2 regions of the Microbacterium sp. NPDC064584 genome follow, and region 1 is predicted to be linked to the other one. Evidence: predicted binding sites of a transcription regulator. Region 1 holds the regulator's gene; the other holds the start of a gene.
What was found. Region 1 encodes LexA, which represses DNA repair genes until DNA is damaged. Its sites were predicted from a motif close to TCGAACANNTGTTCGA; they were not measured.
Positions count from the first base shown of each region.

Region 1 (3,411 bases):
CGGATCCCGCGTCGTGCGGTGCGAACTCCTGGTAGGCCTCGTCGACCACCACGATGCCGTCCGTAGCGTCGTAGATCGCAGCGATCGCCTCGAGGCTCATCGGTGTGCCGGTCGGGTTGTTCGGCGAGCAGAGGAAGACGACATCCGGTGCCGCCTCCTCGACCTGCCTCGTCGCGTCGTCGACCTCGACGGAGAAGTCCGGGCCGCGCGTGCCGGCGATCCATTCCGCACCGGTCGCGCGGGTCAGAAGCGGATACATCGAATACGTCGGCGCGAAGCCGAACGCGGTGCGGCCCGGCCCGCCGAACGCCTGCAGCACGTGCTGCAGGACTTCGTTCGAGCCGTTCGCCGCCCAGATCTGCTCGCGCGTGACCCCGTAGCCGAGATACTCCGCGAAGCCCTCGCGCAGCGCCGTGAACTCCCGATCGGGATAGCGGTTCACGTCCCGGAGAGCGAGCGCGACGGCATCCAGGATGTCGTCGGCCACATCCTGCGGCACGGGGTGGGTGTTCTCGTTCACGTTGAGGGCGACGGGCAGCGCGGCCTGGGGGGCGCCGTATGGCGTCATCCCTCGGAGGTGGTCGCGCAGGGGAAGGTCATCGAGGCGGATGCTCACCTCTCCCATGGTAGAGCCGCCGCGACGCCCGGTCCGCGTGAAGAGGCGACCGCCGGCACTCAGGGTGCGGTGTCGTACTCGCTCGGGATCGCGAGCTGCTGCCCGGCTGACACCGTCACGCCGTCGAGCGCGTTCAGGCGCACGATCGCGTCGACCACATCGCGCGGGTCCGCACCCGGCGCGACCTGCTCGGCGATGGACCACAGCGACTGCCCTGCCGTCACCGTGACGGTCGTGAACGACTCCGCCGGCGCGCCGGCGTCGCGCGAGGCCAGAGCGCTGCCGCCGCTGACGACCGCAAGACTCAGGGCGATCACGGCCGGCAGCGCTGCGATCGACGCCAGCACCCGTCGCCCGCGGGCCGTCAGACGCAGCCGCGTGGCACGGTGCCCCGCGATGTCGCCGTAGGACCGGGTCGGAATGCTGATGGCGGTCATGTCGTCCTCCTGGATGAAGAGAAGAGATTCGCACCCCCGCCTCGGCCGGGAGGCCGGGATGCGAAGCTCTCTTCCGAAGCTATCTTCGATGTTCTACGATGTCAACCGGTATTCGACGTCTCTGATGTTCGAACGCGACACGCGGACGTGATGCCCGGACACCGGAGCCGAACCGGATACGGTTTCGATGGGAACACCCCACCACGGACCTCCGACATTCGAAGACGATGCCCGGATCGGGAGAGACAGGAGCGGGACAGATGAGCGACGCGAGCGGACGCGACAAGCCCCAGACGCGACGGCGCAAGAGCCTCAGCGACAAGCAGCTCGCGATCCTGGAAGTCATCCAGCGGTCGATCGCGCGGCACGGCTACCCGCCGAGCATGCGCGAGATCGGTGACGCCGTCGGGTTGAAGTCGCTCTCCAGCGTGACGCACCAGCTCAACCAGCTCGAACTCAGCGGATACCTCCGCCGCGACGCCGGCAAGACGCGTGCGATGGAGGTGCTGATCGATCTCCCCGGCATGTCCACCGAGAACCCGGCGGACACGGCTCCGAGCGTGGGCGACGCCGCGATGGTGCCGCTGGTCGGACGCATCGCCGCGGGTACGCCCATCACGGCCGAGCAGCAGGTCGAGGAGATCTTCCCTCTCCCCCGTCAGCTCGTCGGCAAGGGCGACCTGTTCATGCTGAAGGTGCAGGGCGAGTCGATGATCGACGCGGCGATCTGCGACGGCGACTGGGTCGTCGTGCGTCAGCAGCAGACGGCGCAGAACGGCGACATCGTGGCGGCGATGCTCGACGAAGAAGCGACGGTCAAGACGTTCCGTCAGCGCGACGGGCACACGTGGCTCCTGCCCCGCAACTCGGCGTTCGAGCCGATTCTCGGCGACGACGCGGTCGTGCTCGGCAAGGTCGTGGCGGTCCTGCGCGCCGTCTGAGCCGCCGGCGCGATTATCACCCGTTCCGGGTGGGATGCCGCGCGGCCGTTTGCGCCAGGATGAGGTCATCCGCACCGAGGAGGCCCCATGTCCGCCATGACCGACGACGATCTGCGCGCCGAACTGGACGCGCTGCGCGCCGAGAACGCGGCGCTCCGCGCGCGGGACACGGACGCCGTCGCGCCGGAGCCCCGCACCGCACGCTGGCGCGCCTTCGTCTCCGCGCTGTGCATCGTGATCGCGACGATCCTCGTCCCCACCTCCATCGTCGCCGCCTGGGCGCGGGTGCAGCTCGTGGAGGAGGACGCGTTCGTCAGCACACTCGCGCCGCTCGTCGACGATCCCGCCGTGCAGGGACTCATCATCGACGAGACGATGACCGCGATCACCGATCAGGTCGACTTCGACCAGCTCACCGCGAACGTTTTCGACGGCATCGCCGACCTCGGCCTCCCGCCGCGCGCCGTGCAGGCCCTCGGGCTCCTCCAGGCTCCCGCGGCGGACGGCCTTGAGAGCCTGGTCGATCAGACCGTGACGAGGGTGGTGCAGTCCGACGCGTTCTCGGACGTCTGGGCCACCGCCACGCGCGCGGCGCACCGCGCCCTCACGACGGCGGCGACATCGGACGGCGGCGGACTGGTCGTGAGGACCCCGGACGGCGTCGGCATCCAACTCGGGGCCATCGTCGATCGCGTGAAGGCGAACCTCGTCGACCGCGGCGTCGGCATCGCGCAGCTGATCCCGTCGGTGGACAAGGTCGTCATCGTCGGCGAAGGGGACAATCTGGCCGCGATCCGGACCGGCTACGCCCTCACCGCGGCCCTGGGATGGTGGCTGCCCGTCCTCACCCTCGGCCTCTTCGGTCTCGGCATCCTCTTCGCCCGGCGACGGAGCGTCGCGATCCTCGGGTCGGGCATCGGCTTCGCGATCGGCGCGGCAACGCTCGTCGCCGGCCTGTCGGTCGGGACGGTGGTGGTGAGCACCGTCGCGGGCGATCTGGATCTGTCGCCGGCGGCGCTGGACGCGATCTACCAGCGCATGGTCGGGGCGATGCAGCAGACGGCCCTCGTGGGCGTGCTGCTGGGCGTGCTGATCGCACTGGTGGGCTGGCTCATGGGCCGTTCGAAGCCCGCGCGCAGCGTCCGCTCGACCGCGGAGGCGCTCAACGGGTCCGCCCGCCGGCAGTTGGCGGCGCGGGGCCTGGACACCGGGGCCTTCGGAGCGTGGCTCGGCCGCTACCGGGTTCTCGTGCGCACGATCATCGCCGTCCTCGCCGTGCTGTGGCTGTTCGCGCTGCGTCCGCTCACGGTCGGCGACATCCTCCTCGTCGTGGTCGTCGCACTCGTGGTCGGCTGGACGCTCGAACTTCTGCAGCGGCGGGACGACGCGGTCGTTCCCGCTGCCGCGGACGACTTGT
Region 1 covers NZ_JBFBMZ010000005.1:39,704-43,114, reverse strand. Annotated here, with positions in the region: gene AB0P18_RS08995 (histidinol-phosphate transaminase) at 1-625, opposite strand, end outside; gene AB0P18_RS08990 (LysM peptidoglycan-binding domain-containing protein) at 676-1,053, opposite strand; gene lexA (transcriptional repressor LexA) at 1,314-1,994, shown strand; gene AB0P18_RS08980 (hypothetical protein) at 2,082-3,411, shown strand, end outside.

Region 2 (3,411 bases), on a different contig from region 1:
GCGCCTCGTGCCCCGCGCCGGTCATGCCGCGTAGTCGTATCTGGCGCGTCCGCCGAGTCGTGGGGTGCGGGCGGGGTCGACGTGTGGTGGGGGGAGGAACCATACTTTCGCGCGGACGCCGATTCCGTCGATCCGAATCTCCCACCCATTGTCGTGGATGCGGTGGTGACAGCTTTCGCAGAGACAGACGCCGTTGGCGAGGTCGGTGAGTCCGGCATCCCGGGCCCACCAGCGGATGTGATGGACCTTGACCTGTCCGGGTGGGACGCCGCACATCGCGCATCCGCCGTCGCGTTCGAGGAGGGCGAGGCGCTGGTTGCGGGAGAAGAGCCGTCGGGTGCGGCCCCAGTCGAGGATCTGCCCGTTGCCGTCGAGGACGCAGGAGATGATCTCGCCGGCGGCGGCCATCCGGCGGGCGGTGGCGACCGAGATCGGGGCGGTGATGCCGTCGATCGTGGCGAACCCGGTGTCGTTGACCAGGTTCTCGTGGTCGATACGCACCACCACAGTGGCGCCCTGCAGCGGGAGGTCGGTGCGGTCGCACCCGAGCGCGTGCTCGCACAGTCGCACGAGCGCGTCGGCCTGCATCTGCACGACGGAGCGGCGGGGGACGTCGGGGTCGGCGGTCCCGTCCCGCGCGGCATCCCGCGTCGCCCGCATCTCGGCCGACACCATCGCTTCGATCGCGACCTTCAGCGGCGCGCCGTGCTCCGGAGTGAGTCGGCCGGCGAACTCGAACATGCCGTCGACCTCACGCATCGTGAGCTGCTCGGCGCCGCGTTTCTCGTCTTCGCGGATCGCGACCCCGTCCGGGTCGAGCCACGCCTCGGCACGGACGAGCACTCGGGCGAGCTGGTCCATCGAGAGGCCGGGCGCTTGCTCGACGAGCGTCTTCTCGGCGACCTCGATCGCCTCCAGCCCGGCGCGGAACGCCACGCGGTCGAGAAGTGCCACGATCGCGGCAGCCGCTCGTTCGGTGATCGTCGCGCGGGCCATCGCCTCGGCGACGTGCGGGTGCCGGGCGGGTGCGCGTTCGCCCGACAGCAGCTGCCGCGGAGCGATCGCCTCGCCCACCTTGACCAGGCGGGCGGCGTCACCGGTGGACCCGCCGCTCGTCGCCGCGATCAGCGCTGTCGGATTGCGGAACCCCTGGGTCTTCGCCAGGCTCTCGGGACCCAGCTCAGGGCGTGAACGACGAGCGATCTCGGCGGCGAACCGGGCCTGATCGGCGGCGAGCATGCGCTGCATGCGGCAATACCGCTCGTTCGCGGCGACGAGATCGGCATCCGTCAGCGTCTCGACCTCGTCGTCCGGCCAGATCGCGCGCACGGCCTCGACCTCCGCGGGGAGGAGATCGAGGGTCCTGCTCATGAGAACAGACTAGGAAGGGCCTCCGACATTCCGTCGAAGATTCGTACGAGTTATCCACAGGCCCGATCATCCGCACGGACGCCCCGCTCGGCGCCACGGTGACGGCGCCACATCCCTGCAATGGCCCTACGAAACCTCAGGCGCTAACGCAGAACGGTGTCGCCAACGTGCCAACCGGACCCTGGGAGGTTGACAAGGGATCCGGCGAAAGACACCCGGGCGAAACCCGGCGGTCCTAGGCTGGGGTCGCTATGAAGGTCATCTCGTACAACCTGCGCAAGCACCGCGCCGTCGGAGAGCTGAGCGCCCTGGTCGACCGGCACGCCCCCGATGTGCTCTGTCTGCAAGAGCTCGACACGACCGACATGCCGGCATCCATCGGCGATCTGCGTCTGGCCGACGCGACCTCCCGCAACCGGCTCGGACTCGCGGTCTACTACCGCGAGAACACGTTCCGCCTCGAAGAGGTGCGGGCGCTCGCGCTGAAGAAGTCGATGCACGACCGGGTGCTCAAGCCCGCTGAAGAGCGGATGCTGGGAGTCAGACTCCACGACATCGACGCGAACCGCGCGCTCATCGTGGCCTCGTTCCACGCCGCTCCGCTGACCGCGCTGAATTCGCTGCGACGGCACCAGATCCGGACCGCTCTCACCGAGCTGCAGCGACTGGGCGAGGGGTTGCCGGTGCTCATGGTCGGGGACTACAACTATCCGGTCTTCAAGGAGAACCTGAGCCAGAAGGTCCGCGAGCACGGTTACGAGCTCAACCTCAGCGATGCGCGGACGTACACGCGGTACCGGTTCTTCCGCGGGCACTACGACTTCGCGACGTCGGTGGGGCTGCAGATCGACAAGGTGCGCACGCTGCCGCAGGGCCGCAGCGATCACCTGCCGATCCTGGTGACCGCGACGGTCTCGGCGCCGGCGAAGGCTCGCGCGGCCTGACGTCCGTCTCGCTGGATCGCGGGGCCGGATGCCGCGCTTCGCGCCCCGTGAGTGCGGGTTCGCCGTGCACAGCGGACGAACGAGACCGGGGAAAGCGTCAGGCGCCGCTCGGTGGACGGTTTTCGCTGAATCTCCAAGCGGATGTCGCGCTTCGCGCCCACTGAACCGGTGAGTCTTCGCGCGGGAGTACCGACACGTGGGCTCGGTCGGCGTGAGCGCGCACGTGCGGGGTGCCGGCATCCATCGTCGCGAACTCCGCCGAGGTGGTGCACTTTGCGCCGAGGTGGTGCACTTTGCGCCGAGGTGGTGCACTTCCCGCCGAGATGGCCCCACCATCTCGGCGGGGAACCCACCATCTCGGCGGGGAACCCACCATCTCGCCGGGGAACCCACCATCTCGGCAGGGAACCCACCATCTCGGCGGGAAACCCACCATCTCGGTGCACAAACCACCAGCTCGGCGAAAGAACAACCACCTCGGCGGAGGGCCAGGGTCCGAAACCCCCGGCCGCGCGGGCTAAGCCCCGGCGCCGACCCAGTCCTGCAGCTCGGCGATGAACCGGGAGCGCGAGAACATGTGGGTGCGCGGGCGGAACTGCGCGGGATCCAGTGAGATCGCCTGGTGGAGGATCTCGTCCCAGTCGTTCCAGCGATCGATCTCGCACGTCACGCCGCCGCCGACGGCTTCGACGGTCTCAGGGACGCCGCCGACCGAGTTCGCGATGATCGGGGTTCCGCAGGCCATCGCCTCGACGGGCATGATGCCGAAGTCCTCCACGGCCGGGAAGACGTACGCGGTCGCGTGGGCGTACAGTGCGCGCAGCATCGCGTCGGAGGGCGCCAGGATGAACGTCACCTCACCGCCGGAGGCGGCGGCGGCGGAGCGGAGCGCGACGTGGCTGGGTCCGGTCCCGGCGATCACGACGGGCACCTTGACCTGCGCGCCGATCTGGATGACCCGGTCGAGGCGCTTGTAGTCGACCATCCGCGACGCGCCGAGCAGGAACGTCGAGGGCAGCGCGTCGAGCTGGCGCTGCTCGTCGTCGGTGAGATCGCGGCGCCAGTCGGTGGTGGCGACCATCGTCTCGGTGTCGAC
Region 2 covers NZ_JBFBMZ010000012.1:59,338-62,748, reverse strand. Annotated here, with positions in the region: gene AB0P18_RS15485 (DUF222 domain-containing protein) at 22-1,371, opposite strand; gene AB0P18_RS15480 (endonuclease/exonuclease/phosphatase family protein) at 1,623-2,315, shown strand; gene AB0P18_RS15475 (glycosyltransferase) at 2,833-3,411, opposite strand, start outside.
Region 2: the regulator LexA is predicted to act here: its motif matches at 1,405-1,420, upstream of AB0P18_RS15485 (DUF222 domain-containing protein).